DNA from 3 places in the Pseudomonas sp. B21-032 genome. Region 2 is predicted to be linked to each of the others. Evidence: predicted binding sites of a transcription regulator. Region 2 holds the regulator's gene; each other region holds the start of a gene.
What was found. Region 2 encodes sigma-54, which starts transcription at its own class of promoters, with help from an activator protein. Its sites were predicted from a motif close to ANTGGCATNNANNTTGCTNT; they were not measured.
Positions count from the first base shown of each region.

Region 1: a site for sigma-54 is predicted at 2,367-2,386, ahead of flgB (flagellar basal body rod protein FlgB). Genes of this name have one in related genera too.
Region 3: a site for sigma-54 is predicted at 8,903-8,922, ahead of LOY54_RS19005 (CmpA/NrtA family ABC transporter substrate-binding protein). Genes of this name have one in related genera too.

Region 1 covers NZ_CP087180.1:1,657,685-1,667,951, forward strand. The annotation lists gene flgA (flagellar basal body P-ring formation chaperone FlgA) at 1-325, opposite strand, end outside; gene LOY54_RS07680 (chemotaxis protein CheV) at 395-1,324, shown strand; gene cheR (protein-glutamate O-methyltransferase CheR) at 1,377-2,204, shown strand; gene flgB (flagellar basal body rod protein FlgB) at 2,425-2,832, shown strand; gene flgC (flagellar basal body rod protein FlgC) at 2,836-3,279, shown strand; gene flgD (flagellar hook assembly protein FlgD) at 3,295-4,038, shown strand; gene flgE (flagellar hook protein FlgE) at 4,069-5,394, shown strand; gene LOY54_RS07710 (hypothetical protein) at 5,467-5,655, shown strand; gene LOY54_RS07715 (flagellar basal body rod protein FlgF) at 5,845-6,585, shown strand; gene flgG (flagellar basal-body rod protein FlgG) at 6,631-7,416, shown strand; gene flgH (flagellar basal body L-ring protein FlgH) at 7,471-8,166, shown strand; gene LOY54_RS07730 (flagellar basal body P-ring protein FlgI) at 8,179-9,288, shown strand; gene flgJ (flagellar assembly peptidoglycan hydrolase FlgJ) at 9,300-10,267, shown strand, end outside.
Region 2 covers NZ_CP087180.1:1,069,332-1,079,598, forward strand. The annotation lists gene pmbA (metalloprotease PmbA) at 1-1,311, shown strand, start outside; gene LOY54_RS04845 (FagA protein) at 1,430-1,831, shown strand; gene LOY54_RS04850 (lyase family protein) at 1,824-3,200, shown strand; gene LOY54_RS04855 (DUF2753 domain-containing protein) at 3,228-3,689, shown strand; gene LOY54_RS04860 (superoxide dismutase) at 3,691-4,302, shown strand; gene LOY54_RS04865 (ZIP family metal transporter) at 4,314-5,207, shown strand; gene LOY54_RS04870 (HPr family phosphocarrier protein) at 5,222-5,494, opposite strand; gene rapZ (RNase adapter RapZ) at 5,515-6,369, opposite strand; gene ptsN (PTS IIA-like nitrogen regulatory protein PtsN) at 6,372-6,836, opposite strand; gene hpf (ribosome hibernation-promoting factor, HPF/YfiA family) at 6,849-7,157, opposite strand; gene LOY54_RS04890 (RNA polymerase factor sigma-54) at 7,239-8,732, opposite strand; gene lptB (LPS export ABC transporter ATP-binding protein) at 8,912-9,637, opposite strand; gene lptA (lipopolysaccharide transport periplasmic protein LptA) at 9,638-10,162, opposite strand; gene lptC (LPS export ABC transporter periplasmic protein LptC) at 10,149-10,267, opposite strand, start outside.
Region 3 covers NZ_CP087180.1:4,129,994-4,140,260, forward strand. The annotation lists gene LOY54_RS18970 (transporter substrate-binding domain-containing protein) at 1-173, shown strand, start outside; gene LOY54_RS18975 (YggL family protein) at 234-578, opposite strand; gene dacB (D-alanyl-D-alanine carboxypeptidase/D-alanyl-D-alanine-endopeptidase) at 793-2,256, shown strand; gene LOY54_RS18985 (diguanylate cyclase) at 2,264-4,657, opposite strand; gene rlmKL (bifunctional 23S rRNA (guanine(2069)-N(7))-methyltransferase RlmK/23S rRNA (guanine(2445)-N(2))-methyltransferase RlmL) at 4,760-6,958, opposite strand; gene rmf (ribosome modulation factor) at 7,499-7,714, shown strand; gene LOY54_RS19000 (quinone-dependent dihydroorotate dehydrogenase) at 7,811-8,833, opposite strand; gene LOY54_RS19005 (CmpA/NrtA family ABC transporter substrate-binding protein) at 8,986-10,200, shown strand; gene LOY54_RS19010 (ANTAR domain-containing response regulator) at 10,215-10,267, shown strand, end outside.

The DNA of each region.
Region 1 (10,267 bases), 590 kb from region 2:
CGTCGCAGCGAACCCGCACGGTCACGCGGCCCAGCGGCTGCGCCGGGCTCTCCAGCGAAGCGCCCAGTTGCTGGTCGCACAGTGGCATGCGCAGGCGCGGGTCGAGGTTGTTGACCTGGATCTCGTAGCGCCCTTCGGTCTGGCTGGTGGCCAGGTAGTCTTCTACGGTGAATTCAAGAAACCCTTGGGTGACACCGATAAGCTGTTCAGGCAAGGTGAAAGCGTCAGCCAGAGTTCGAACGCCAGGGGCCGCGAGGCACAGCGCAGCAAGGAAGCCGGGCAGGTGGCGGGTCAGGCGTCGGAAAAATGTCGTTTTCATGTTCATACGATTAAAAAAAGCAAAGCGCGTGCCGACTGGGTACGAAGCTCGAAGCGTTTGGTGAAGGAGTCTGGCATGGCTGGTGTAATGGATTCGGTGAACCAGCGCACGCAACTGGTAGGGCAAAACCGCCTGGAGCTGCTGTTGTTCCGTCTCAATGGCGAGCAGCTCTACGGCATCAACGTGTTCAAGGTAAGGGAAGTGCTGCAGTGTCCGAACCTGACCGTTATGCCCAAATCCAGCCCCGTCGTGCGCGGTGTCGCGAATATTCGTGGGGCAACCATCCCGATCCTCGATCTGGCGATGGCGACCGGGATGCCCGGTCTGAGTGAAGAAACCAGCAAGAGTTTCGTCATCATCACCGAGTACAACACCAAGACCCAGGGGTTTCTGGTGCATTCGGTGGAGCGCATCGTCAACATGAACTGGGAGGAGATCCATCCGCCACCCAAGGGCACCGGGCGCGATCACTACCTGACGGCGGTGACCCGGGTTGACAACAAAATGGTCGAGATCATCGACGTGGAGAAGATCCTCGCCGAAGTGGCGCCGACCTCCGAGGCGATCTCCGCCGGCGTGGTCGATGCCGAAGTGCAGGACAAGGCAGTGATGCTGCGAGTGCTGACGGTCGATGACTCGTCGGTGGCACGCAAGCAGGTCAGCCGTTGCCTGCAGACCGTTGGCGTCGAAGTGGTGGCGCTCAACGACGGTCGCCAGGCGCTCGACTACCTGCGCAAGCTGGTCGACGAGGGCAAGCGGCCGGAGGAAGAATTCCTGATGATGATCTCCGACATCGAGATGCCGGAGATGGACGGCTACACCCTGACCGCCGAGATTCGCAGCGACCCGCGCATGCAAAAGTTGCACATCATCCTGCATACTTCGCTTTCCGGGGTGTTCAACCAGGCGATGGTCAAGAAGGTCGGTGCAGATGACTTCCTGGCCAAATTCCGCCCGGACGACCTCGCCCAGCGCGTTGTTGATCGGATCAAGGCCACGCACTAACGGCCGGGGGCCTTTGCCCCTGGCGGTACATACGATTTAAGAGGCGGCATCATTGTCTACGGGTAATTTGGATTTCGAACAGTTCCGGGTCTTCCTGGAAAAAGCCTGTGGCATCCTGCTGGGCGAAAATAAGCAATACCTGGTCTCCAGCCGTCTCAACAAGCTGATGGAACAGCAGGGCATCAAGTCCCTGGGCGAACTGGTGCAGCGTATCCAGAGCCAGCCGCGCAGCGGTTTGCGCGAGCAGGTGGTCGATGCCATGACCACCAACGAAACCCTCTGGTTTCGCGACACCTATCCGTTCGAAGTGCTGAAGAACAAGGTTTTGCCCGAGCAGATCAAGGCCAACCCTGGCCAGCGCCTGCGCATCTGGTCGGCTGCCTGTTCGTCGGGTCAGGAGCCGTACTCGATCTCCATGGCCATCGACGAGTTCGAGCGCAGCAACATCGGCCAGTTGAAGATGGGGGCGCAGATCGTCGCCACCGACCTCTCCGGCTCGATGCTGACCAACTGCAAGACCGGCGAGTACGACAGCCTGGCGATTGCCCGCGGCCTGTCCCAGGAGCGCCTGCAGCGCTACTTTGATGTCAAGGGGCCGGGGCGCTGGGCGGTCAAGGCGCCGATCCGCAGCCGTGTCGAGTTCCGCTCGTTCAACCTGCTGGACAGTTATGCGAGCCTGGGCAAGTTCGACATCGTGTTCTGTCGCAACGTGCTGATCTACTTCTCGGCCCAGGTCAAGAAGGACATCCTGCTGCGCATTCACGGCACGCTCAAGCCGGGAGGCTACCTGTTCCTGGGTGCTTCTGAAGCGCTCAACGGTTTGCCGGATCACTACCAGATGGTCCAGTGCAGCCCGGGGATCATCTACCAGGCCAAGTAGGCTTTAGCGGCAAGCTTCAAGCGGCAAGAAAGAGAGCCGCTCGCGCGCCGCCTGGCTTTTTCTTGCCGCTTGAAGCTTGCCGCTTGCCGCTCTTTTGCCACTTTTCTGGCATTGCCGCTGGCGGCAAACTCCTCAAAGCCCCGTATTTACGGGGTTTTGTTTTTTGGCATGGCTCTTGCTCTGACACACTCAACGAAAAACCTTCGAAGGTTTCCACGACATGAGCATCAGCTTCGACAAAGCGCTCGGCATCCACGAAAAGGCATTGGGCTTTCGCGCCCAGCGTGCCGAGGTGCTGGCCAACAACATCGCCAACGCCGACACGCCAAACTACAAGGCGCGCGACATGGACTTCGCTTCGGTGCTGGCGGCGCAGGCCGAGCAGACCAGCAAGGGCCATTTCGCACTGGATCGTACCAACGCCCGGCACATCGAGGCCGAAGGCCTGAGCATGGGCGACGAGACCTTGCAGTACCGCACGCCGATGCAGCCGTCGATCGACCAGAACACCGTCGATGCCCAGCTCGAGCAATCGAGCTATGCGGAAAATGCCGTGGGTTTCCAGGCCAGCTTCACGCTGCTCAACAGTAAATTCAAAGGGCTGGTATCGGCCCTGCGCGGAGAGTAAGTCATGTCCCTCGCCAGTGTCTTCAACATTGCCGGTAGCGGCATGAGCGCCCAGACCACGCGTCTGAATACCGTCGCTTCGAACATCGCCAACGCCGAGACCGTCTCGTCGAGCATCGACCAGACCTACCGCGCCCGTCACCCGGTATTCGCCACCACCTTCCAGCAGGCCCAGGCCGGCGTCAGCCAGTCGCTGTTTCAGGACCAGGACGCTGCCGGCCAGGGCGTGCAGGTGCTCGGCGTGGTCGAGGACCAGAGCAACCTTGAGGCGCGCTACGAGCCGAACCATCCGGCGGCGAACAAGGACGGCTACGTCTACTACCCGAACGTCAACGTGGTGGAAGAGATGGCTGACATGATCTCCGCCAGCCGCTCGTTCCAGACCAACGCCGAGCTGATGAACACGGCCAAATCCATGATGCAGAAGGTCCTGACCCTGGGTCAGTGATAAAGGACTAAGCCAATGGCAAGTGTTAATGACCCAACAGCCGGCGTAAGCCTGAACGACGTCATCAAGGCGTCGGGCAAGAAAAACAGCGAAACCAGCGCCAATAGCGCCGCCGGTATCGCCTCGGCCACCAACAGCAAGACCGGCGCCAACAAGCAGGCACTGGGCAAGGACGCGTTCCTGCAGTTGCTGGTGACCCAGATGCAGCACCAGAATCCGCTCGATCCGCAGGACAACAGCGAATTCGTGGCCCAGCTGGCGCAGTTCAGCAGCCTGGAAGGCATCACCTCGCTGAACGAGTCGGTGACCGCGATTTCCGGCAACTACAAGTCCTCGCAGGCACTGCAGGCCTCGTCGCTGGTCGGTCGCTCGGTGATCGCCCAGACCGACAAGGCCGTGGTCGACACCACCAAGAGCTTCAACGGTTCGGTGGTGGTCCCGCAGGCGCTCAGCAATGCCACCGTCACCATTACCGACAAGGATGGCAAGCTGGTCAAGACCATCGACATGGGGGCGCAGAAGGCTGGCAATGCCGCTTTCGTCTGGGACGGTACCAACGACAAGGGCGAGAAAGTCGACCCGGGTACCTACACCTTTGCCGCCAAGACCACCGTCGAAGGCAAGCAGCTGGACATGTACACCATGCTGCCGGCCACCGTCAGCAGCGTCACCATCAGTCAGACTGGCGGCGAGATGATGCTCAATCTCGCCGGCCTGGGCAGTATCGCCCTGTCCAAAGTCCAAACCATCGGTATATAGAGCCGGCTAACGCGGCACAAGGAGTGAAAGATGTCATTCAATATCGGCCTTAGCGGTCTCTATGCAGCCAACAAGCAACTGGACGTGACCGGCAACAACATCGCCAACGTCGCCACCACCGGTTTCAAATCGTCGCGCGCAGAATTCGCCGACGTCTACTCGGCCAACAAGCTCGGCGTCGGTACCAACAACATCGGTAACGGTGTGCGCCTGGCGGCGGTATCGCAGCAGTTCACCAATGGCGATATCACCAACACCGGCAACGTGCTGGACATGGGTATCCAGGGTCAGGGCTTCTTCGTGCTCAGCGACAACGGCGCACTCAGCTACACCCGTGCCGGTGCCTTCCAGACCAACAAGGACAACTATGTCGTCACTGCTGACGGCCTGCGCCTGCGCGGCTACGGCGTTGATGAAAACGGCAAGATCATCAATGGCGTGCTGACTGACCTTAAGATCGATACCTCGGCGCTGGCGCCAAAGAGCACCACCGCGATCGATCAGGGCCTGAACCTGAACTCGTCGGACAAGGTCATTCCGGCGACCACCACCTTCAGTCCGACCGACGAAAACAGCTGGAACAAGACCTTCGCCACCAAGATCTACGACAGCCAGGGTAACGAGCACGTCATGGATCAGTACTACGTCAAGACCGGGACCAATACCTGGAAGTCGTACACCCTGATCGATGGCCGCAACCCGCTGAACCCTGCCGAAGAGCCGCCAAAGGCGCTGGAAGGCACCATCGTGTTCAACTCCGACGGTAGCGTCAAGAGCATGACTGCCGGCGCTGCGGGCTCGGGCTACGAAGTGGTCAACAAGGTCTTCAAGCTGACCGGCTGGATTCCTGCCGAGGTGACCAACGCCAGTGCCAAGCCACCGGTCTGGGGTTCCAACGGTTCGGCTGCCAATGCTGGCGGTATCGCCATCGACATGACCGACACCACCTCGTACAACACCCCGACCACGCGCCTGTCGCAAAGCCAGGACGGTTACGCTACCGGTATCCTGTCGAGCCTGAGCATCGACTCCAGCGGCGTGATGTTCGCAAGCTTCAGCAACCAGCAGTCGCGCGCCATCGGCCAGGTCGCGATTGCCAGTTTCGCCAACGAGCAAGGCCTGCAGCCTATGGGTGGTACTCGCTGGACCGAAACCTACTCCTCGGGTATCCCGGGTATCGATGCACCGAAAACCGGTACCCTGGGCGCCATCGCTTCCAACTCGCTGGAGGCGTCCAACGTCAACCTGACCAACGAGCTGGTCGAGCTGATCAAGGCGCAGAGCAACTACCAGGCTAACGCCAAGACCATCTCGACCCAGAGCACCATCATGCAGACCATCATCCAGATGGCCTGATGCGGGTGTAAGGTAGTTGGTATAAACAGACCCCTTTCTCGGAAGGGGTCTTGTATTTCAGGGGTATCGATCATGTTGCAGCGATGGCTGCTGGCGCTGCTTGCCGTGCTGTTGATGAGCCAGGTCTGGGCCGATGCCGCGCCCTGGTATCGCTGGGAAAGCCAGGTCACCGGGCGTCTGGTGTGCGCGCAGTTTTCCCCGGGCGAGGGCTGGAAGCGTTTTGCCGGTCCTTTCAATAACGCGGCCTGCCGCGAGTACTAAGCTTGCCGCTAGCGGCAAACCGGCGCCGTAATTTCGACGGCGCTTTCTCCATGCGAGTCTTCGCGCAGCGCTGAAACCCTTGTTCTATTGGGCTTTTGGGTCTTTTGCAAAAGTTGGTTTGAAACTTGCTACAGGCACTGCAGAGCAGCGGCGGACGGCAAGTGTTCGCCAGCGCAGCGGAGGATGACTGTGGACAAGATGCTATACGTGGCCATGACCGGCGCCAGCCAGAATGCGCTGGCGCAAAAGGCCCATGCCAACAACCTGGCGAACATTTCCACCAGCGGTTTTCAGCGCGACCTGGAGCAGGCGCGTTCGATGCCGGTGTTTGGTGACAGCTTTCCGGCGCGGGCCTACGCCATGACCGAGCGCCCGGCCACCGATTTCAGCCCGGGCTCGATGCAGGAGACCGGCCGTGACCTGGACATCGCCATCGGCGGTGACGGCTTCATCGCCGTGCAGGCCCCGGATGGCAGTGAAGCCTATGTGCGCACCGCCAGCCTCAACATCGACGGCCTGGGTGTGCTGCGCGCCGGCAACGGCATGCCGGTGATGGGCAATGGCGGGCCGATTGCCGTGCCGCCAGAGCAGAAGGTCGAGATCGGCCAGGATGGCACCATCAGCATCCGCGCCATGGGCGAAGGCCCGCGGGTCATGGCCGAGGTCGACCGCATCAAGCTGGTCAATCCGGACCTCAAGACCATGACCAAGGGCCTGGACGGCATGATCCACACCAAGAGCGGCCAGCCCGCACCTGCCGACGCCAACGTCCAGGTGGTTTCCGGTTTCCTGGAGTCAAGCAACGTCAATGCGGTCGAGGAAATGACTTCGGTGCTGGCGCTGTCCCGTCAATTCGAACTGCACATCAAGATGATGACCACGGCCAAGGAAGGCGACGAAGCCATGGCTCGGGTTTTGCAGATCGGCTAATTACACAGACGTAGCGCCGTAAAACAGGCGCGCGAGGAGAACAGCATGCTTCCGGCTCTTTGGGTCAGTAAAACCGGTTTGTCCGCCCAGGACACCAACCTGACGACCATTTCCAACAACCTGGCCAACGTCTCGACCACCGGCTTCAAGCGTGATCGCGCCGAGTTTCAGGACCTGCTCTACCAGATCAAGCGTCAGCCAGGCGCCCAGTCGACCCAGGACAGCGAGCTGCCGTCGGGTCTGCAAGTGGGTACCGGTGTGCGCATTGTCGGCACCCAGAAAAACTTCAGCACCGGCAGCCTGCAGACCACCGAGAACCCGCTGGACATGGCGGTCAACGGTCGTGGCTTCTTCCAGATCCTGCAGCCGGACGGCACGGTTTCGTACACCCGCGACGGTACCTTCCACCTGAACTCCGACGGCCAGATCGTCACCGCCAACGGCTTTGCCCTGGAGCCTGCGATTGTCGTGCCGCCAGAGGCGCAGACCTTCACCGTTGGCCAGGATGGCACCGTGTCGATCACCACTGCCGGCAACCCGGCGGCGCAGATCATCGGCAACATCCAGACCGCCGACTTCATCAACCCGGCCGGCCTGCAGGCCATGGGCGGCAACCTGTTCCTGGAAACCGCCGCCAGCGGCGCGCCGCAGATCGGTACCCCGGGCCTCAACGGTTTTGGCGTGATGCAGCAGCAAACCCTGGAAAACTCCAACGTCAGCACCGTTGAAGAGCTGGTCAACATGATCACCACCCAGCGGGCCTACGAAATGAACTCCAAGGTCATTTCCACTGCCGACCAGATGCTCTCGTACGTTACCCAGAACCTGTAAGTGAAGTCTTCGAGGTCGCTTGAACGGCGCCTGTTACACCGTGAGGTCAGAGTCATGAGTCGTTTGTTATCCGTGCTTGCCCTGAGTGGGATCGCCTTGCTGGCCGGCTGCGTCGCGCCGACGCCCAAGCCCAACGATCCTTACTACGCGCCGGTATTGCCGCGCACGCCATTGCCGGCGGCGGCCAACAACGGCTCGATCTACCAGGCCGGTTTCGACCAGAACCTGTACAGCGACCGCAAGGCTTTCAGGGTGGGTGACATCATCACCATTACCCTCAACGAGCGCACCCAGGCGAGCAAGAACGCCAACTCGCAGATTGCCAAGAACAGCAAGGCCGATATCGGCCTGACCTCGTTGTTTGGCGGTGGCTTGACCACCAATAATCCATTTGGTGATGGCGATCTGAGCCTCAGTGCCGGCTACAGCGGCGACCGTGCAACCAAGGGCGACAGCAAGGCGGCTCAGGGCAATACCCTGACCGGCTCGATCACTGTCACCGTGGCCGACGTGTTGCCCAACGGCATCATTGCCGTGCGCGGCGAGAAGTGGCTGACCCTCAACACCGGTGATGAGCTGGTACGTATCGCCGGGATGATCCGTGCCGATGACATCGCCACCGACAACACCGTGCCTTCTACCCGTGTTGCCGATGCGCGCATCACCTATTCGGGTACCGGCTCGTTTGCCGACGCCAGCCAGCCTGGTTGGTTTGACCGGTTCTTCATCAGCCCGCTTTGGCCTTTCTAGGTTCGGATGACCATGTTCAACTTCAAGCAGCTGATTGCCGCTACGATTCTGCTGTCTACAGCGTTCGCCGTGCAGGCCGAGCGTCTGAAGGACATCGCCAGCATTTCCGGCGTGCGCACCAACCAGCTGATCGGCTACGGCCTGGTGGTGGGGCTCAACGGCACGGGTGACCAGACCACCCAGACGCCGTTCACCCTGCAGACCTTCAACAACATGCTCTCGCAGTTCGGCATCAAGGTGCCGCCAGGCTCGGGCAACGTGCAGCTGAAAAACGTTGCCGCGGTGTCGGTGCATGCCGATCTGCCGGCGTTCGCCAAGCCGGGGCAGGTGGTGGATATCACCGTCTCCTCGATCGGCAACTCCAAGAGCCTGCGCGGCGGCAGCCTGCTGATGACTCCGCTCAAGGGTATCGATGGCAACGTCTACGCCATTGCCCAGGGCAACCTGGTGGTCGGCGGTTTCGATGCCGAAGGCCGCGACGGCTCGAAGATTACCGTCAACGTGCCGTCGGCCGGTCGCATCCCCGGTGGTGCTTCGGTCGAGCGCGCCGTGCCCAGTGGTTTCAACCAGGGCAACAGCCTGACCCTGAACCTCAATCGCCCGGACTTCACCACCGCCAAGCGCATCGTCGACAAGGTCAATGAGCTGCTCGGCCCGGGTGTGGCCCAGGCCCTGGACGGTGGTTCGGTACGGGTTACCGCGCCGCTCGATCCGAGCCAGCGGGTTGACTACCTGTCGATTCTCGAGAACCTTGAGATCGATCCGGGCCAGGCTGTGGCCAAGGTCATCATCAACTCGCGTACCGGTACCATCGTCATTGGCCAGAACGTCAAGGTGTCGCCGGCGGCGGTCACCCACGGCAGCCTGACCGTGACCATTACCGAAGACCCGATCGTCAGCCAGCCGGGGCCATTCTCCAATGGCGAGACTGCCGTGGTGCCGCGCTCACGGGTCAATGCCGAGCAGGAAGCCAAGCCGATGTTCAAGTTCGGCCCCGGTACCACCCTGGATGAAATCGTCCGTGCGGTGAACCAGGTGGGCGCTGCGCCTGGTGACCTGATGGCGATCCTCGAAGCCCTGAAACAGGCCGGCGCCCTGCAAGCCGACCTGATCGTGATCTGAGGGGGCTGGCCATGGATATGCCTAAAAGTGCTTTCAATGCCGCCGACAGTGGTGCCTACACCGACCTCAATCGCCTGAACTCGCTGAAGGTTGGTGATCGCGACAGCGATGCCAACCTGCGCAAGGTGGCCCAGGAATTCGAGTCGCTGTTTCTCAACGAGATGCTCAAGTCGATGCGCTCGGCCAGCGATGTACTGGCCAAGGACAACCCGCTCAACACCGAGACCACCAAGCAGTACCAGCAGATGTACGACCAGCAGCTGGCGGTGAGCATGTCCCGCGAGGGCGGCGGTATCGGCCTGCAGGAAGTACTGATGCGCCAGCTGTCCAAGCAGAAGGCCAGCGCTGCGAGCAACAACAGCCCGTTCCCGCGCGTGGATATCCAGCAGCGGCCGTTGTGGGCAAGCAAGGTTGCCGAGCCTGCGCGCAGCGAAGAAACCGCCGTCACCCGCAACGACATGGCGGCGCTCAACTCGCGGCGCCTGGCGCTGCCGGGCAAACTCACCGATCGCCTGCTGGCCGGCATCGTGCCGTCCGCCGGTGCCGTCGCTGCCACCACCAACACCGCAGCCTTGCCGCAACGCACCACGGCCATGACCGATGCCGTGGTCAAGGGTGACTGGCAGTCGGCGCAAAGCTTTGCCGCGCCGGGTTCGATGCGCATCTATGGTCGCGCCGTGGCCCAGCCGCCGCTGGCACCGGCCAAGCGCGCATTCGGCTCGTCGGATGAATTCGTTGCCACCATGCTGCCAATGGCCGAGCAGGCTGCCAAGCGCATCGGTATCGATCCGCGCTACCTGGTGGCCCAGGCGGCGCTGGAAACCGGTTGGGGCAAATCGGTCATGCGCCAGGCCGATGGCAGCAGCAGTCACAACCTGTTTGGCATCAAGGCTACCGGCAACTGGCAGGGCGGCCAGGCGCGGGCGATCACCAGCGAGTTCCGTGACGGTCAGTTCGTCAAGGAGACCGCGGCGTTCCG
Region 2 (10,267 bases):
CCGGCGTTGCAGGAACAGGTCGAACAGATCATTGCCGAAGCCCGGCGCCAGGGTGCCAGCGCCTGCGAAGTGGCGGTATCGCTGGAGCAGGGGTTGTCGACTTCGGTGCGCCAGCGTGAAGTCGAGACCGTCGAATTCAACCGTGACCAGGGTTTTGGCATCACCTTGTACGTGGGCCAGCGCAAAGGCTCGGCGAGCACCTCGGCCAGCGGCAGCGAGGCGATCCGGGAAACCGTCGCCGCCGCCCTGGCGATTGCCAAGCACACTTCCGAAGACGAGTGCGCCGGGCTTGCCGATCCGGCGCTGATGGCCCGCGAGCAGGCGGATTTCGACCTCTATCATGCCTGGGACATCACCCCTGAGCAGGCCATCGAAAAGGCCCTGGAGTGCGAAGCCGCAGCTTTCGATGCCGATGCGCGGATCAAGAACGCCGACGGCACCACCCTCAACACCCACCAGGGCTGTCGCGTGTATGGCAACAGCCATGGCTTTATCGGCGGCTACGCTTCGACCCGGCACAGCCTGAGCTGCGTGATGATTGCCGAAGCCGACGGGCAGATGCAGCGCGACTACTGGTATGACGTCAATCGCCAGGGCGAATTGCTCGCCGACCCGCGCAGCATCGGTATCCGCGCTGCGCAACGGGCAGCCAGCCGCCTGGGCGCGCGTCCGGTACCCACCTGTGAAGTGCCGGTACTGTTCTCGGCCGAGCTGGCAGGGGGGCTGTTCGGCAGCTTCCTTTCGGCGATTTCCGGCGGCAACCTGTACCGCAAGTCTTCGTTCCTCGATGGTGCCATGGGCCAACGGCTGTTCCCGACCTGGCTGACCCTGGACGAGCGCCCGCACCTGCAGCGTGCCCTGGGCAGCGCCGCGTTCGATGGTGACGGCCTGGCCACCTATGCCAAGCCATTCGTTGAAAACGGCCAACTGGTGTCCTACGTGCTGGGTACCTATTCCGGGCGCAAGCTGGGCTTGCCGAGCACCGCCAACGCCGGCGGCGTGCACAACCTGTTCGTCACCCATGGGGTCGAAGACCAGGCTGCCCTGCTGCGGCGCATGGGTCGTGGGCTGCTGGTTACCGAGCTGATGGGCCATGGTCTGAACATGGTCACCGGCGACTACTCGCGCGGTGCTGCAGGCTACTGGGTAGAAAACGGCGAGATTCAGTTCGCCGTTCAGGAAGTGACGATCGCCGGTAATATGAAGGATATGTTCCAGCAAATTGTCGCGATTGGTAATGATCTGGAAACCCGCAGCAATATTCACACAGGCTCGGTGCTGATCGAGCGGATGACCGTCGCGGGCAGTTAACGCCCGGTGTTGCTCCCCCTTCGAAGCCCGGCCATGTGTCGGGCTTTTTGTTTTTCTTTTTTCATTTTGTTGAACTGATTCTGATTATCACTTAATAATGAATATCATTATCTAGGCGATGATGTTCATGAAACCAGTCCTCCACGAATTGCCCTACCTGGAAAACTGGCGCTGGCTGAGCCGGCGCATTCGCTGTGCACTCGATCCGGACGAGCCGCGCCTGATCGAGCACTACCTCACCGAAGGCCGTTACCTGGTGTGTTGCACCGATACCAGCGCCTGGACCATCGCCTTGACTTCATTCCGCCTGCTGCTGGACACCGCCTGCGATCGCGCGCTGCCCTGGCATTGGCGCTGCCTGTGCCTGGACCAGGCCTGGCGGCCGCTGCTGGAGCTGCGCAACCTCGATCGGCGCGAAAACAACCAGCGCTGGCAGCCCTTCGCCCTGCAACTGGCGAACTGCGTGCTGCTGCCTTCGATTTCCTACGATGAACTGATGCAAGGACTTGATGATGAGTAATACCCGTATCGAGCGCGACAGCATGGGTGAACTGCTGGTGCCAGCCGAGGCCCTGTATGGCGCCCAGACCCAGCGCGCGGTAAACAACTTCCCGATCAGCCAGCAACGCATGCCGACCCAGTTCATTCGCGCACTGCTGCTGGCCAAGGCTGCTGCGGCCAAGGCCAATATCGAGCTCAAGCAACTGGAGCAGGCCCGCGGCGAGGCGATCGTCAAAGCCGTGGAGCAGTTGCTGGCCGCTGACTTCATGCAGCATTTCCCGGTGGATATCTTCCAGACCGGCTCCGGTACCAGTTCGAACATGAACGCCAACGAGGTGATCGCGACCCTGGCCAGCCGCGTGCTGGGCGATACGGTCAACCCCAACGATCACGTCAACTGCGGGCAAAGCAGCAACGACATCATCCCCACCACCATTCATGTCAGTGCCGCGCTGGCCCTGCACGAGCAGTTGCTGCCGGCGCTGCAGCATCTGGTCAAGGTGATCGACGCCAAGGCCGAGCAGGTGCATCCGTTCATCAAGACCGGCCGCACCCACCTGATGGATGCCATGCCGGTGCGCATGAGCCAGGTGCTGGGTGGATGGTCGGCGCAAGTCAAGGCGGCCATTGCTCATCTGCAAGCCACCTTGCCAAGCCTGCAAGCCCTGGCCCAGGGCGGCACCGCCGTGGGCACTGGCATCAATGCCCATCCTGAGTTCGCTGCGCGCTTCAGCCAGCAACTGACAGCGCTTACCGGCGTCGAATTTGTTCCGGGGCACAACCTGTTCGCCTTGATTGGTTCGCAAGACACCGCTGTGGCGGTATCCGGCCAGCTCAAGACCACCGCTGTGGCACTGATGAAAATCGCCAACGACCTGCGCTGGATGAACTCCGGGCCGCTGGCCGGCCTGGGCGAAATCGAGCTCGAAGGCTTGCAGCCGGGCTCTTCAATCATGCCAGGCAAGGTCAACCCGGTAATCCCGGAAGCGACTGCCATGGTCGCCGCGCAGGTGATCGGCAACGACGCGACCATCGCCGTGGCCGGGCAGTCGGGCAACTTCGAACTCAACGTGATGCTGCCGATTATTGCCCAGAACCTGCTCAGCAGCATCGAGCTGATGGCCAATGCCAGCCGCTTGCTGGCCGACAAGGCGATTGCCAGCTTCACGGTCAATGAACCCAAGCTCAAGGAAGCCCTGGCGCGCAACCCGATTCTGGTCACCGCCCTGAACCCGATCATCGGCTACCAGAAGGCTGCCGAAATCGCCAAGACCGCTTACAAGCAAGGCCGCCCGATTATCGACGTAGCCCTCGAAAACACCGACCTGCCGCGCAGCCAGCTTGAAGCGCTGCTCGATCCGGAAAAGCTCACCGCCGGCGGGATCTGAGCCGGCCCACCGCTCTGGAGGTTTGTCATGCAGCACTGGAAACGCACCACCGAAATTGCCAACCGCCTGTTCGAACAGGGCGAGTTGGTCGATGCCCGCGAGTTGTATCTGCAAGCCCTGGCGCTTGCCCAGGTGTTGTTCGAACGCTGGCATGACGCCGACGAAGCGGTGGCCGTGTGCGTCATCGCCCACCACAACCTGGCTGACCTGCACCTGCGGCTGAATCAGCCGCAGGAAAGCGCCGAGTACCTGTGCGCCATTCACCAGCGGTTGTTGCAGACCGCCCAGGACCTGCGCATGGCGCCAATGCTGCGCGAAGCGGCGTTGCGCCACAGCAGCAAGACCTACACCGAGTTGCTGAGCTTCATCAGCGAGTACGGCCAGTACCCCCGTACCGAACGTCTGCTCTACCGGCACGAGCCGCAGCCGGCCCTGCATGCCGGCCAGGAAAGCGCCGCGCCTTCAGTCCTACAATATGGAATCCAGTGATATGCCTTATACCTTGCCTGCATTGCCTTACGCCTACGATGCGCTGGAACCGCACATCGATACCCAGACCATGCAGATTCACCACAGCAAGCACCACCAGACTTACATCAACAACCTCAACGCGGCGGTCGAAGGCAGCGAGTATGCCGAGTGGCCGGTGGAAAAACTGGTGGCCAGCGTCAAGCAACTGCCGGAAAAATTGCACAACGCGGTAATCAACCAGGGCGGCGGTCACGCCAACCATTCGCTGTTCTGGACCGTGATGTCGCCCCAGGGCGGCGGCCTGCCACAAGGCGCTGTGGCCAAGGCCATTGATGAGCAATTGGGTGGCTTCGAGGCGTTCAAGGACGCCTTCACCAAGGCTGCGCTGACTCGCTTTGGCAGCGGCTGGGCCTGGCTGAGCGTGACCCCGGCCAAGACCCTGGTGGTTGAAAGCAGTGGTAATCAGGACAGCCCGCTGATGAACGGCAATACGCCAATCCTCGGCCTGGACGTCTGGGAGCATGCTTACTACCTGCTGTACCAGAACCGTCGTCCGGAATACATCAACGCCTTCTACAACGTGATCGACTGGTCCGAGGTAGAGCGTCGTTACGCAGCTGCGCTTGTGTGAGTCGCAGCGCAATGCGTTCGGATGTGATGTCCATTGCCGGTGTGCGGCTGTTTCGCCTGGCGCTCGGTACCCTGTTGCTGCTGGTCGGCTTCGCCCTGCTGGTGGCCCAGGGTATCGCCTGGCTGGACCTGGAACCGCGCATGTTACGGGCGCTCGAAGGCGGTGCGCTGTGCGCCCTGGGTACGGCCTTGGGCGCGGTGCCGGTGCTGGTGATCCGCAACATGCCAGTGGCGTTGGCCGATACCTTGCTGGGCTTTGGTGCCGGGGTGATGCTGGCGGCCACGGCCTTTTCGCTGATCATTCCCGGGCTGGATGCCGCCCAGGCCATTGGCCTGGGTAAATGGGGCGCCGGTGGTTTGGTCAGCTTCGGCTTGCTGTTCGGGGCCTTCTGCCTGTACCTGGTCGACCTCAAGGTGTCCGGTGCATCGCCCGAGGCTCTGGTCGGCACGCCTCAGCAACCGGTAATCGCCGCGCGGATCTGGGTGTTCGTCATTGCCATCATTGCCCATAACATCCCCGAAGGCATGGCCATTGGCGTGTCTGCCGGTGGTGGCATGCCCGATGCCGACAGCCTTGCCATGGGCATTGCCCTGCAGGATGTGCCGGAAGGCCTGGTGATCGCCCTGGTGTTGGCAGGGGTGGGGATGGCCCGCTTCAAGGCGTTTCTGATTGGTGCGGCTTCTGGTCTGGTCGAGCCGCTGGCAGCGGTGGTGTGTGCCTGGCTGGTGACCGTGGCAGAGTTGTTGCTGCCACTGGGCTTGGCGTGTGCTGCCGGGGCGATGTTGCTGGTCGTGACCCAGGAAATCATTCCCGAGTCGCGCAGCAATGGCCATCACCGGCTAGCCAGCCTGGGCCTGTGCATCGGCTTCTGCCTGATGATGGTGATGGATACGGCGCTTTCGTGAGAAAACGGGGGCGGTTATTCGCCCTCGTCGAAGTAATTGTTGATCAGTTCGATCAGGGCGTTGAGTGCATCATCGTCCTGCTCGCCCTCGGTGTGCAGATGAATGGCGGTGCCCTTGCCGGCCGCCAGCATCATGACCGCCATGATGCTCTTGCCATCAACCAGGGATTGCGGATTACGCCCAACGCGAACCTGGCAGGGAAACTTGCCCGCAACGCCAACGAACTTTGCCGCTGCCCGGGCGTGCAGCCCCAGCTTGTTGATGATGGTGATTTCTTTTGCGGGCATCGAGGCGCTGGTCCTGTGGGCTAGAGGTCGCGGTGGCGAACCTGGACATTCTTTAACGATTGTTGCAGTAACTGGCCCAGACGCTCGGTCAGGTACACCGAACGGTGGTGGCCACCCGTGCAGCCAATGGCAATGGTGACATAGGCACGGTTGCTGGCGGCAAAGCGCGGCAACCACTTGAGCAGGTAGCTGGAGATGTCCTGGAACATGTCCTCGACATCCGGCTGCGCAGCCAGGTAATCGATCACTGGTTGCTCCAGGCCCGAATGGTCGCGCAGTTCCGGCTTCCAGTAAGGGTTGGGCAGGCAGCGCACATCGAACACCAGGTCGGCATCGACCGGCATGCCGCGTTTGAAACCGAAGGATTCGACCAGGAAGGCCGTACCGGGCTCCGGCTGGTTGAGCAGGCGCAATTTGATCGAGTCACGCAACTGATACAGGTTCAGGTTGGTGGTATCGATCTTCAGGTCGGCGAGGTCGGCAATCGGCCCGAGCAGCTCGCTTTCGACTTCGATCGCTTCGGCCAGCGAGCGTTCGTTGTTGGTCAGCGGGTGGCGGCGGCGGGTTTCCGAGAAGCGCTTGAGCAATGTTTCTTCATCGGCATCCAGGTACAGCACATCACACTGGATGTGCCGGCTACGGGCGTCCTCAAGCAGCTCGGGAAAGCGCGACAAGTGGCTGGGCAAGTTGCGCGCGTCAATCGAAACGGCCACCTTGGGCTGCATCAATTCCGTGTTGATCAGGGCGCTTTCGGCCAGTTGCGGCAGCAAGCCAGCAGGCAGGTTGTCGATGCAGTAGTAGCCGTTGTCCTCAAGTACATCGAGGGCGGTACTCTTGCCGGAGCCAGACCGGCCGCTAACGATGATCAAGCGCATGTTCAATGCCCGTTCTGTACGTCCAGTACGACCTGGTACAAGGCTTCGTTACTGGTGGCCGCACGCAGTTTTTCGCGTACGTCCTTGCTATCGAGCATGCTGGCGATCTGGCGCAGCAGCTCCAGGTGCGCATCGGTAGCCGCTTCCGGGACCAGCAGTACGAACAGCAGGTCGACCGGGGCGCCATCGATGGCGTCGAAATCGATAGGGGCGTCAAGGTGCAGCAGCGCGCTGACCGGTGACTCACAGCCCTTGAGGCGGCAGTGGGGAATGGCAATGCCGTTGCCGAAGCCGGTGGAGCCCAGTTTCTCCCGGGCGATCAAGGCTTCGTACACGATCTGGGTGTCCAGCTCGGGCACTTCTCTGCCGATCAGATTGGCGATCTGTTCGAGCGCACGCTTTTTACTGCCGCCCGGCACGTTCACAAGGGAACGGCCGGGGGTCAGGATGGTTTCAAGTCGGATCATGGATGAGGGGGATCAGCGGGCCGCTGCACCTTGCAGCAGGCTTTGCTGTTTTTCCTTGTGTTTTTTCAGTTGGCGGTCGAGCTTGTCGGTCAAGGCGTCGATCGCTGCATACATGTCTTGGTGTTCGGCATTTGCAACCACTTCGCCGCCGGGAATGAACAGCGTCGCTTCAATCTTCTGCTGCAGCTTCTCGACCTTCATGATTACCGTCACATTGGTAATCTTGTCGAAATGCCCCTCCAGTCGTTTCAATTTCTGCTCGACGTACTCACGCAGGGGCTGAGTAACTTCTACATGCTGTCCACTGATATTGACTTGCATACAGCTTCTCCTTTGTTGCCGGTGCATAAGAGGCAGGTATTGCGCCTGCCACTGAACTGCGGTGGCACACCTCAGGAGCCGTTACATCAATCGCTTGCGCTCGCTCGACGGTGCGATGCCGAGGGACTCGCGGTACTTGGCGACGGTGCGACGTGCTACCTGGATGCCTTGTGCCTCCAGTAAACCAGCGATCTTGCTGTCACTCAATGGCTTTTTCTGATTTTCCGCTGCAACCAGTTTCTTGATGATTGCGCGGATCGCCGTGGACGAGCATTCGCCGCCTTCGGAGGTGCTGACGTGGCTGGAGAAAAAGTACTTCAGCTCGTAAATTCCGCGCGGCGTGTGCATGTATTTCTGCGTGGTTACCCGGGAAATGGTCGACTCGTGCATGCCCACCGCTTCGGCGATGTCGTGCAGCACCAGCGGCTTCATCGCCTCGTCACCGTGATCGAGGAAGCCGCGCTGGTGCTCGACGATCTGGGTGGCGACCTTCATCAGGGTTTCGTTGCGGCTTTGCAGGCTCTTGATGAACCAGCGCGCCTCCTGCAACTGGTTGCGCATGAAGGTGTTGTCGGCGCTAGTGTCGGCGCGACGGACGAAACCGGCGTACTGCGGGTTGACCCGCAGGCGCGGGACCGCTTCCTGGTTGAGTTCGACCAGCCAGCGCTCGTTGTCCTTGCGCACGATCACGTCGGGCACCACGTATTCGGCTTCGCTGGACTCGATTTGCGAGCCCGGGCGCGGGTTGAGGCTCTGTACCAGTTCGATGACCTGGCGCAGCTCGTCTTCCTTGAGCTTCATGCGGCGCATCAGCTGGCTGTAGTCGCGGCCGCCGAGCAGGTCGATGTAGTCGCTGACCAGGCGCTGGGCTTCGGCCATCCACGGGGTACGCGGCGGCAGCTGGCGCAGTTGCAGCAACAGGCACTCGCTGAGGTTGCGCGCGCCGATGCCGGCGGGTTCGAATTGCTGGATACGGTGCAGCACGGCTTCGACTTCATCCAGCTCGATGTCGAGCTCGGGGTCGAAGGATTCGCAGACTTCTTCCAGGGTTTCGTCGAGATAACCCTGGTTGTTGATGCAGTCGATCAGGGTCACGGCGATCAGCCGGTCGGTGTCGGACATCGGTGCCAGGTTGAGCTGCCAGAGCAGGTGGCTCTGCAAGCTTTCGCCAGCCGAAGTGCGGGTGGTGAAGTCCCACTCGTCATCGTCGTTGCTGGGCAGGCTGCTGGCGCTGGTCTGGTAGATGTCTTCCCAGGCGGTGTCGACCGGCAACTCGTTGGGGATGCGCTCGTTCCACTCGCCCTCTTCGAGGTTGTCCACCGTTGGGGCGGTCTCCTGGAAGCTGGTTTCCTGAACGTCGGCGACGGGTTTGCTCTCGGCGTTGTCGGCCATCGGGTCGCTGTTGTCGAAGTCGTCGCCTTCTTCCTGGCGCTCGAGCATCGGGTTTGATTCCAGCGCTTCCTGGATTTCCTGCTGGAGGTCCAGGGTAGAAAGCTGGAGCAGACGTATGGCCTGTTGCAACTGCGGGGTCATCGTCAGTTGCTGGCCCATTCTTAGGACGAGCGATGGTTTCATGGCAGGGGCTTAACACCTTATTTGCCGGCGCACATGCGCCATCCACTACAAGGGCACCGAAGCGCCAACTTTAAGCAAATTATATGCCTGAAATTGCAGCGTTTGCCTAGAGCGCCGTAACAATTAAGCCATTATCTGGCTTGTTTACGAGCGCTCCGGCAGCGCCTTACACCTTGAGCCTACAGGCGGAACTCATGGCCGAGGTAAACCTCTTTGACCAGGTCGTTGGCCAGGATGGTCTCTGCATCGCCTTCGGCGATCAGTTGGCCATCGTTGACGATGTAAGCGGTTTCGCAGATATCCAGGGTTTCACGGACGTTGTGGTCGGTGATCAGAACGCCAATACCCTTGGCCTTCAGGTGGTGGATGATCTGCTTGATGTCGCCGACCGAAATCGGGTCGACACCGGCAAAGGGTTCGTCGAGCAGGATGAACTTGGGCGCGGTGGCCAGGGCGCGGGCAATCTCGACGCGGCGGCGTTCACCACCGGAGAGGCTCATGCCGAGGTTGTCGCGGATGTGGCTGATGTGGAACTCCTGCAGCAGGCTTTCCAGCTCTTTGCGCCGGCCATCGCGGTCCAGGTCCTTGCGGGTTTCGAGGATCGCCATGATGTTGTCGGCCACCGACAGCTTGCGGAAGATCGAGGCTTCCTGCGGCAGGTAGCCGATACCGGCGCGGGCGCGGCCGTGCATGGGCTGGTGGCTGACATCGAGGTCGTCGATCAGGACGCGGCCCTGGTCGGCCTGGACCAGGCCGACGATCATGTAGAAGCAGGTGGTCTTGCCGGCGCCGTTAGGGCCGAGCAGGCCGACGATCTGGCCACTGTCGATCGACAGGCTGACGTCGCGGACCACTTGCCGGCTCTTGTAGCTCTTGGCCAGGTGCTGGGCTTTGAGGGTTGCCATTTACTCGGCCTTCTTCTTCGGCTGGATCACCATGTCGATACGCGGACGCGACTCGGTGACTTTGCCACCGCGACCGGCGGTAGCGATCTGTTTCACCGTGTCGTAGACGATTTTCTCGCCCTCGGTGGTGTTGCCTTCGTTGATGACCTTGGCGCGGTCGATCAGGACGATGCGGTTTTGCGGCGCATTGTACTGGATGGTCTTGCCGTAGCCCTGCATCTTGTCTGGCTTGGCGGCGCTCTGCTGCTGCTCGAAGTAGGCCAGGTTGCCCACCGAGGTCACCACGTCGATGTCGCCACCGGCGGTACGGGTGATGGTCACGGTGTTGCCTTTGATCATCATCGAACCCTGGGTGATGATCACGTCACCGGTGTAGGTGGCGATGCCTTTTTTGTCGTCCAGTTGAGCGTGGTCGGCCTGGATGCGGATTGGCTGGTCACGGTCGTTCGGCAGGGCCCAGGCGCTCGCGCTTCCCAGTGCTGCGCTCAGGCTGAGCAAAAAGGGGAGGGTTTTAACGAGCCTCATACTGTCCTCTTACGTTGGACAGCAGGTCCATCCTGCCGTCTTTCAAATACGCTTTCATTCCATTGCCCGTAGTGACGCCACCGGCGCCGTCGATTCTAACGGCTT
Region 3 (10,267 bases), 2.9 Mb from region 2:
TGATCCACGCCTGCGAACAGCTCGAGGCCGATTGCCAGGCCAACCTGGCGCCGGCCATGCTGGAGCGTCGGCAACGGCAGATCCTGCACATCCTCTCGGTGCTTGAGCAGGCATTACAGGGGTATTTGCACGAACACTTGCCGGAGCAGCGCTGTTCCAGCGGCACCACCTGAACAGGCGGCGGGGGAGCAGAAACGAAAACGGCGGCCACTGGGGCCGCCGTTTCAGCAGGATCAGGAAGCCGGGGTGACCGGTTTTTCCGGATACCAGGCGTCCAGCAACGGGCTGACTTCAATCTTGGTCAGTTCGCTGCGGCCCTTGAGCCAGGTTTCAACAGCAGCGCGCTGCTCTTCAGTGACCGAACCACGGGTGGCCTTGCAGACCAGACCGAAGTCGTCGCCGCCAACATAGTCCAGACCATTGGCATCCATGGCGTCAGCCAGGAATGCATCGAGGAAGGCGTCAATGGCTTCGTCGGACAGATCTTCCTTGAAATCCAGGTTCAGCTCAAAACCCAGCTCCTGGAATTCATCCACGCAGAGTTTTTTGCGCAGACGGCGGGAACGGTTAGTGGCCATGAAACAATCCTCTTGAGTATTAACGCGCGGCACTTTACCAGTTTCACCGCGCGATTGCCGGAATAAAAGCCGATAAGCTGTTGTTTGATCCTGTATTCACAGGCCCATGGGCGTTCTGCTTGGGGCATAATGCGCGCTATATTTTTCCGTATCGGGGCCTTCACCTTTTTTCGCTCCGTTTTTTTCACCCCTCGCTCGCAGGGTTTTATCGCACATGATCAGATCTCTTCGCCCTCTTCTGCTTGCCGGCCTGCTGATGCCCCTGGCGCTTTCCAGCCACGCCGCCGCGGTCAACACCACGCTTTCGCCAAAAGTTCAGCAGGCGCTGAAAACCAACAAATTGCAGGACTCGGCCCTGTCGCTGGTCATGCTGCCGCTCAACGGCCCGGGCACACCGACCGTGTTCAATGCCGATGTCTCGGTCAACCCGGCCTCGACCATGAAGCTGGTCACCACCTACGCCGCCCTGGAAATGCTCGGCCCCACCCACCAGTGGAAAACCGAGTTCTACAGCGACGGCCCGCTGCGCAACGGCGTGCTGCAGGGCAACCTGTACCTCAAGGGCGGCGGCGACCCGAAGCTGAACATGGAAAAGCTTTGGCTGCTGATGCGCGACCTGCGCGCCAATGGCGTACAGACCATCAGCGGTGACCTGGTGCTCGACCGCAGCCACTTCATCCAGCCACAACTGCCGCAGTTCAACGATGATGGTGGCGACGAAAACAAACCCTTCCTGGTCAAGCCCGACTCGCTGCTGATCAACCTCAAGGCGCTGCGCTTCGTCGCCCGCAACGACGGGGGCAAGGTGCTGGTCTCGGTCGAGCCGCCGATTGCCAACATCCGCATCGACAACCAGGTCAAGGCGGTCAACACCAAGCAGTGCAGCGGCGACGTGCGCTACAACCCCGTGGTGCAAGCTGACGGCGTCAGCGTCGTGGTCAGCGGCCAGCTGGGCGATGGCTGCAACTCGCAGACCTACCTGTCGCTGCTCGATCACCCGACCTACGCCGCCGGCGCCGTGCGCGCCATCTGGAACGAACTGGGGGGTAGCATCCAGGGCCGTGACCGGGTCGACAACGTGCCGAAAAGCGCGCGCCTGCTGGCCCGCGCCTACTCCCCGGACCTGGTGGAGATCATCCGCGACATTAACAAATACAGTAACAACACCATGGCCCAGCAGTTGTTCCTGAGCCTGGGCGCGCAGTTCCGTACCGACGCCGACGGCGACGACGCCCGCGCCGCCCAACGCGTGGTGCGCCAGTGGCTGGCGAAAAAGGGCATCACCGCGCCGCACCTGATCATGGAAAACGGCTCGGGCCTGTCCCGCGCCGAACGGGTCAGCACCCGGGAAATGGCCGCCCTGCTGCAAGCGGCCTGGAACAGCCCGTACGCTGCCGAGTTCATCAGCTCGATGCCGCTGGTGGGCATGGACGGCACCATGCGCAAGCGCCTCAAGCGCACCGCCATGACCGGTGAGGCGCACATCAAGACCGGCACCCTGAACACCGTGCGCGCCATCGCCGGCTTCAGCCGCGACAGCAACGGCAACACCTGGGCGGTCGCGGCAATCCTCAACGACCCCAAACCCTGGGGGGCTTCTGCCGTGCTCGACCAGGTCCTGCTCGACCTGTACCGCCAGCCGAAACTGGTCAACAGCACCGCCGCCGTTCAGCCCTGAGCCTGACTCAGGGCAGTTCGCCCTCGACGCGGTCGCGGCCAGCCTGCTTGGCCGCGTAGACCCCCGAGTCGGCGCGTAGCAGCAAGGCATCGGCGCCCTCCCCCGGGCGCCAGCCGGCCACGCCGAAACTCGCCGTGACCATCCCCACCCCGTCCACCGGCACGCTGCGCAGGCCCTGCCAGAGCTCCATGGCCAGGCTGTAGGCCTGCTCGGCATTGCTGCCCGGGCACAACACCATGAATTCCTCGCCACCCAGGCGGCAGAACACATCGGTACGGCGCAGGCGGTGATTGATGCGCTGGCACAGGCTGCGCAGCACATGATCGCCCACGGCATGGCCGTACAAATCGTTGATGCGCTTGAAGTGGTCGATGTCCAGCATGATCACTGCCAGGTCCTGGCTGTCGCGCTGGGCCCGCTCAAGCTCGGCTTTGAGCCGCTCCTGAAAGTAGCGGCGGTTGTGAATGCCGGTCAGTGAGTCGGTTACCGACAACGCCCGCAGCTCCTCCTCGACGCGCTTCAGATCGGAGATATCAGTCAGGTAGCCGTGCCACAGAGTACCGCCCTGCTCGGCCGGCTCCGGCGTGGCTTCGCCGCGGATCCAGCGCATCCCGGCCACCGGCAGCAGCACCCGGTACTCTTCGCGCCAGGGCGTGAGGTGATCAGCGGAATAGCGGATCGAAGCGCGCACCCGCTCCAGGTCATCGGGGTGGATACGCTCGAACACGGCCGTGGCGTCCTCGCGCAAGCGCTGCGGTTCGATCTCGTAGATATCGCGCAAGCCCTCGCTGGCATAGCTGAAGCACGAGCTGCCGTCGGGGTCGAGGCGAAACTGGTAAATGCCGCCGGGCACCTCGGCGCTGAGCTTTTCCAGCAGCCGGTCGCGGGCCGCCAGGGCCTCATGCACGCGCTTGCGCTCGGTAACGTCGATGCAGATGGCCAGGTGGCCGACCCACAGGCCGTGCTCATCGAGCACCGCGCTGACCATCATGTTGGCCAGCAGGTGGCTGCCATCCTTGCGCAACAGGGTCCACTCACCAGGCTCGCTCTCACCCTCCTGGATGGTCTCGGCGAACATCGCCTGGGCCGGGCTGACCTCGCGCCCATAACGCAGGCTCAAGGCGCGGGCCCGGGCCTGCAGCTCCTCTGGCGAGACCAGCTCTTCCAGGGTCAGGCGGCCGATGACTTCAGCGCTGTGGTAGCCGAGCATGCGTTCGGCGCCGGCGTTAAAGGTACTGATCACCCCGCGCAGGCTGGTGGCAATGATCGCCACCTGGGTGGCGGCATCGAGCACGCTGCGCAGCTGGTTGTGGGTATCGCGCAGCGACTGTTCGCTGACGCGCAACTCGGCGGTGCGCTGCTCGACCAGGGTCAGGGCACGCTGGCGCTGGCCGAACAGGCTGAACAGCAAGGCGCTGAGCAACAGGCTGAGCAGGCCGCCAAGCAGCACCACGGCAACGACCGCCGAGGAGCGATTGGCGTCCATGAAGGCAAGGCTGGGCTGGATATCCAGTTGATAGTCGTGATCGGCCAGGCGCAACAGATGGGTGGCGGTCAGATCGGTGTCGGCCCCCTGGTTGCCGGATTGGAACAACACCTCATGCTGGCCCTGCCCGGACAGGTCAAGAATGCGCACCACCAGGTTGTCCTCGCTCGGGTTGGGCAGCCCCTCGGCCATCAGCTGCTGCAGGCTGATCACCGCCAGTACGTAGCCATCTGGTGGGGCGGCGGCGCTGCCCGGGGCAAAAACGGGCGCCACCATCAATACCCCGCGGGCGAAGGCCGGGTCGACATGGGTCAGGTTCAAGGGTGCCGACACCGCCATGCTGCCGGGCTGGCGGGCACGGTCGAGGGCCGCCTGGCGCAGCGGCTGGGAGAGCATGTCCAGGCCCAGGGGCTGGACCTGGTGGCTGGAGACCTGGGTGTACAACAGTGGGTAATAGAGCGCACGCTCAGCCGCTACCTGCAGGCTGCCGGCGTCATTCAGCTCGTGGATGGCAAAGGGCTTGCCGAGGAGTTGCGCGGCGCTGCGCTCAAACGCTTGACGCTCATCGCCCGCCACCCGCGGCGCCCAGGCGTAGGCCTGGGTCCGGTACAACAGGGGCTTGGCGTAGCCGTTGAACTCGGCGAGAGTGACGCTTTCGGAGAACACGAAGAAGCGGCGCAGGCCATCGAGACGCTGCACCTGGTCCTCGAAACGCTCTTCGATACGGCTGTAACGCTCACTGGCGAGCAGTTCGAAGCGTTGACGCAACTGCTGGCGGTACAGGTCATGGGTGGCCAGCGCCAGCAGCGCAGTCAACAGGCCGCCGGCGACAAATGCCACGCCGGCCACCAGCCAGGCGGACACTTCCTCGCTGACAAAGCCGAGCATCTTCGGACGAGCGGCGTGCATCGACATAGAAAGCACTCAAAACGCCAGCGTCCAGCGGATCGCGGGCTCTGATTGAGTTATAGCCATTAGCCATTAACGTAGCAATCATCACCCGCGACAATCAGCCAATCAGCGCGCCTGAATTTTCCAGGCCCGGTGAATCTTGCTGTTACGGGCAAAGTCCGGGTCCAGGGTCTGGGTGCTGATCTCTTCCACCGCGTAGCGCTCAGCCAGGTTTTCGTCGAGCTGGAACTTGCGGAAGTTGTTCGAGAAGTACAGCACACCGCCCGGCGCCAGGCGCGCCACGGCCAGGTCAAGCAACTCGACATGATCGCGCTGCACGTCGAACACGCCTTCCATACGCTTGGAGTTGGAGAAGGTCGGCGGATCGATGAAGATCAGCTCGTATTCCTCGCGACAGGCTTGCAGCCAGGCCATGACATCGCCCTGCTCCAGGCGATTCTTGTCCGAGAAGCCATTGAGCGACAGGTTGCGCCGCGCCCAGTCCAGGTAAGTCTTGGACAGGTCAACACTGGTGGTGCTGCGCGCGCCGCCCTTGGCCGCATGCACACTGGCGGTGGCGGTGTAGCAGAACAGGTTGAGGAAGCGCTTGCCGGCAGCCTCGCGCTGAATGCGCAGGCGCATCGGGCGGTGGTCGAGGAACAGCCCGGTGTCCAGGTAATCGGTGAGGTTGACCAGCAGCTTGACGCCGCCTTCCTGCACTTCGAGGAACTGCCCCTGGGCGCTCTGGCGCTCGTACTGGCGGGTACCGCTCTGACGCTCGCGACGCTTGACCACCACGCGGCTCTGGTCGATGCCCAGGGCCTGAGGGATCGCTGCCAGGGCGTCGAACAGACGCGCCTGGGCCTTTTCCGGGTCGATCGAGCGCGGCGCGGCGTATTCCTGCACGTGCACCCAGTCCTGGTACAGGTCGATGGCCAGGGCGTACTCGGGCATGTCGGCATCGTACAGGCGGTAGCAACTGACGTTCTCGCGCTTGGCCCACTTGCCCAGTTGCTTGAGGTTCTTCTGCAGGCGGTTGGCGAACATCTGCCCGCCCTCGCTCAGGCGTGCCGGCTCACTGGCCACGGCGGCCGGGGTACGCGGTTCGGCTGCTTCGCCATTGCGCTCGGGCTGACGGCGCTCGCCGGTGACGAACTGGTCGGGCTGAACCTTGATCAGCAGCAGCTTGCACGGCAAGGCGCCGTTCCAGAAGGCATATTGCTTATGGCTGCGGATGCCCATGCGCTTGCCCAGGTCCGGGGCGCCGGTGAACACCGCCGCTTCCCAGTTCAGGCAGGCCTGACGCAGGCGCTCGCCAAGGTTCTGGTAGAGGTACAGCAGGCTCGCTTCGTCGCCCAGGCGCTCGCCGTACGGCGGGTTGCAGATCACCAGGCCTTTCTGGTTCTGGTCCGGGCGCGGCTCGAAGCTGCCGACTTCGCCCTGGTAGATCTTCACCCAGTCACTCAGGCCGGCGCGCTCAACGTTGTTGCGGCCCGGCTGGATCAGCCGCGGGTCGGCCTCATAGCCGCGAATCCACAACGGCGGGCGGGCCAGGCCGGCTTCGGCACGGGCCAGCGCCTCATCATGGAGTTTGCGCCAGAGGGCCGGCACGTGGCCGAGCCAGGCGCTGAAGCCCCAACGCTCGCGGCGCAGGTTCGGTGCGATATCGGCGGCGATCATTGCGGCTTCGACCAGGAAGGTCCCCACACCACACATCGGGTCGGCCAGGGCGCCGCCTTCGGCAGCGATGCGTGGCCAGCCAGCGCGGATCAACACCGCGGCCGCGAGGTTTTCCTTGAGCGGCGCCGCACCTTGCTGCAGGCGGTAACCGCGCTGGTGCAGGCTGTGGCCGGACAGGTCCAGGGACAGTATCGCCTCGCCACGCTCCAGGCGCAGGTGCACGCGCAGGTCCGGGTTGAGCTTGTCGACCGACGGGCGCTCGCCGCTGCTGGTACGCAGCTTGTCGACAATTGCATCCTTGACCTTCAAGGCGCCGAAGTGGGTGTTGTCGATACCCGAGCCGTGGCCGCTGAATTCCACCGCCAGCGAGCCGCTGGCCTCCAGGTGATCCTGCCACTCGACTTCGTTGACGCCGTCGTAGAGGTCGTCGGCGTTCTTCATGTTGAAGCGCTTGAGCACCAGCAGTACGCGGTTGCCCAGGCGCGACCACAGGCACAGCCGGTAGGCGGTTTCCATGTCGGCCGTGCCGCGGATCGCCGAAGTGTGCTCGCGCACTTCTTCAAGGCCGAGGCCGCGGGCTTCTTCGGCAAGCAGGCCTTCAAGGCCTTTGGGACAGGTGAGGTAAAGTTCGAAACGGTCCGACATGGGGTATCCAGAGCCTTGAGCAATAAAGTGGAGAGGCAAGCGCATCGCCCTTCCGATGTTTAATCGAACGCCTTTCCACAGCGTTCGAGTGGCGCTTTATCTCGCGCCGGGCCGCCCGCCAATCCGACTTTTGCCGAGGGCTGAAAAGTCTTTGATTGCCGGGCAGAACGAAAAATTCAGGCAAAAAACCGGGAAAAATGACCCTTCGTCGTTTTGCCGATGTTGTTACAAATTATCACACAGCGATGGCCAGATGACTTTGCAGCAGGTCAAACCCTGATCATAGCGGGCTTTGCGCCAGATCCTAATCAGACGCATTTATTTACTTATCCTGTGACCCTATGAAAGGTTACGTCCTTATGACAAAACGATCATTCACACTGTGTCCTGCATTGGTTAGAACTGGTCTCAGGTTGTCACCGCAACGGGGCAACACTTCCGCTCGCGACGCCGGCAGCGAGCGCAAACCGGCAGAACGATTCTGCCCGACCTTCTAGAGGTCGACGGGACATTACAGTCAACAAGTGAGGGCAACACCCTATGAGAAGACTTAAGCGTGATCCGTTGGAACGAGCTTTTTCACGTGGCTACCAATATGGGGTCACCGGCAAATCCCGCGAGCTTTGCCCCTTTACTCTACCGTCTGTACGCCAGGCATGGATCAATGGCTGGCGCGAAGGACGCGGCGACAACTGGGACGGTATGACCGGCACTGCGGGTATCCATAGACTCAACGAACTTCACGCCGTTGGCTGAACGAGGAACTGAATCCGATTACCATGCGCGCCCTATCCGGGCGGCGGGCTGAGGCCCAGGGGCCCCTTGAGGGGGCCCTTTTTTATGCCTGCGGTTTCAGCGCCCCATGGCGGCGATGGCGTCCACTGCCTCGCGGATCAGGGCCGGGCCCTTGTAGATGAACCCCGAGTAGATCTGTACCAGGCTGGCACCGGCAGCAATCTTCTGCGCCGCATGCTTGCCTTCGGTAATCCCGCCCGCAGCAATGATCGGCAACTTGCCACCCAGCTCGCCAGCCAGCACCTTGACGATATGGGTGCTCTTTTCCAGCACCGGCGCGCCCGACAGGCCGCCTGCTTCGTCACCATGCTGCAGGCCTTCGACGCCTTCACGGCCGAGGGTGGTGTTGGTGGCGATCACCGCGTCCATACCCGACTCGACCAGGGCTGCGGCGACCAGCGCGGTTTCTTCGTCGCTCATGTCCGGGGCGATCTTGATCGCCAGCGGCACATGCTTGCCGCGTTCGCTCACCAGTTGCGAGCGGCGCTCGGCCAGGGCGTCGAGCAGTTGCTTAAGCGAATCGCCGAACTGCAGGCTGCGCAGGCCCGGGGTGTTCGGCGAGCTGACGTTGACGGTGATGTAGCTGGCCTGGTCGTAGACCTTGTCGAGGCAGATCAGGTAATCGTCGACCGCGCGCTCGACTGGAGTGTCGAAGTTCTTGCCGATGTTAATGCCGAGGATGCCGCTGTATTTGGCGGCGCGCACACGGTTGAGCAGGTTGTCGACACCCAGGTTGTTGAAGCCCATGCGGTTGATGATCGCTTCGGCTTCCGGCAGGCGGAACAGGCGCGGCTTGGGGTTGCCCGGCTGTGGACGCGGGGTAACGGTGCCGATCTCGACAAAACCGAAACCCAGCTGGGCAAAGCCGTCGATGGCCGCGCCGTTCTTGTCCAGACCCGCCGCCAGCCCGACCGGGTTGGCGAAGTTCAGGCCCATGACAGTGACCGGCAAGGAAGCCGGCGCCTTGGTCAGCAAGCCGTTGAGGCCCAGACGGCCACCGGCGCCGATCAGGTCCAGGGACAGGTCATGGGAGGTCTCCGGGGAGAGCTTGAACAGCAGCTGGCGGGCCAGGGTATACATGGGCGGGTTTAGCTCGACGTGAGTGAGGGGGCGATTATAGCGGTGGCGTCGCCCGGGGGACAGGGCCGCCTTGGCATATGCGTTGCTTGCACCCTGATCAAACGCCTGCCTCGCGAGCGGTACGGCCTGACCTTCGACACAGGCGCAATGACGTGACCAACCCTATTCCCGCAACCTCGCTGGCCTGGGTCAACGGCAGCGATGCCCCGGAAAAGCCCTGCCTGAATCTCGGTTTCATGGCCCTGAGCGATTGTGCCTCGGTGGTGGTGGCCGCGACCCAGGGTTTCGCCCAGACCTACGGCCTGACCCTGAACCTGCAGCGCCAGAGCTCCTGGGCCGGCCTGCGCGACAAGCTGGCCAGCGGCGAGCTGGATGCCGCGCATAGCCTGTACGGCCTGATCTACGCGCTGCAACTGGGCATCGGCGGTAGTCCGGCCGCCGACATGGCGGTGCTGATGGGCCTGAACCAGAACGGCCAGGGCATCAATCTGTCCGCTGCGCTGCAACGTCAGGGCGTGACCAGTCCCGAGGCATTGGAGCACTTCGTGCACCAAAGCAGGACAAAACTGACCTTTGCACAAACTTTTCCTACCGGCACCCATGCCATGTGGCTGTATTACTGGCTGGCCAGCCAGGGCATCCACCCCTTGCATGACGTCAACAGCGTGGTGGTGCCGCCAGGCCAGATGCTCGCACACCTGCAAGCCGGACGCATCGACGGATTTTGCGTCGGCGAACCCTGGTCGGCGGGCGCCATCGAACAGGGCCAGGGCTTCACCCTGGCCACCAGCCAATCAATCTGGCCGGATCACCCGGAAAAAGTCCTGGGTTGCACCCGGGCCTTTGTCGAACAGTATCCGAACAGTGCGCGGGCCCTGGTGATGGCAGTGCTGGCCGCCAGCCGCTTTATCGAGCAGAGCCGCGAAAACCGCCGCAGCACCGCGCAACTGCTCAGCAGCAAGGCCTACCTGGATGCGCCGTTGTCGAGCATCGAGCCGCGCCTGCTCGGCCACTACCAGGACGGCCTGGGTAACCAGTGGCAGGATCGCCACGCCTTGCGCCTGTATGACCAGGGCCGGGCCAACTTGCCGTACCTGTCCGATGGCCTGTGGTTCATGACCCAATTCCGCCGCTGGGGCCTGCTGCGTGAAGACCCCGATTACCTCGCCGTAGCCCGCCAGGTGCAGCAACTGGCGTTGTACCGCGACGCCGCCACGGCGGTCGGCGTGCCCTGCGCAGGTTCCGACATGCGTAGCAGCCAGCTGATCGATGGCAGCCGCTGGGATGGCAGCGACCCGCACGGCTACGCCCGCAGCTTTCGTCTGCACGCGCTGGCCGAGCCGCCCGCCGCCCTCGCCCGACGCTGAACGGAGACGCTCTCATGCTGCGAATCCTGCTAATCGACGACACCGCGAAAAAAGTCGGTCGCCTCAA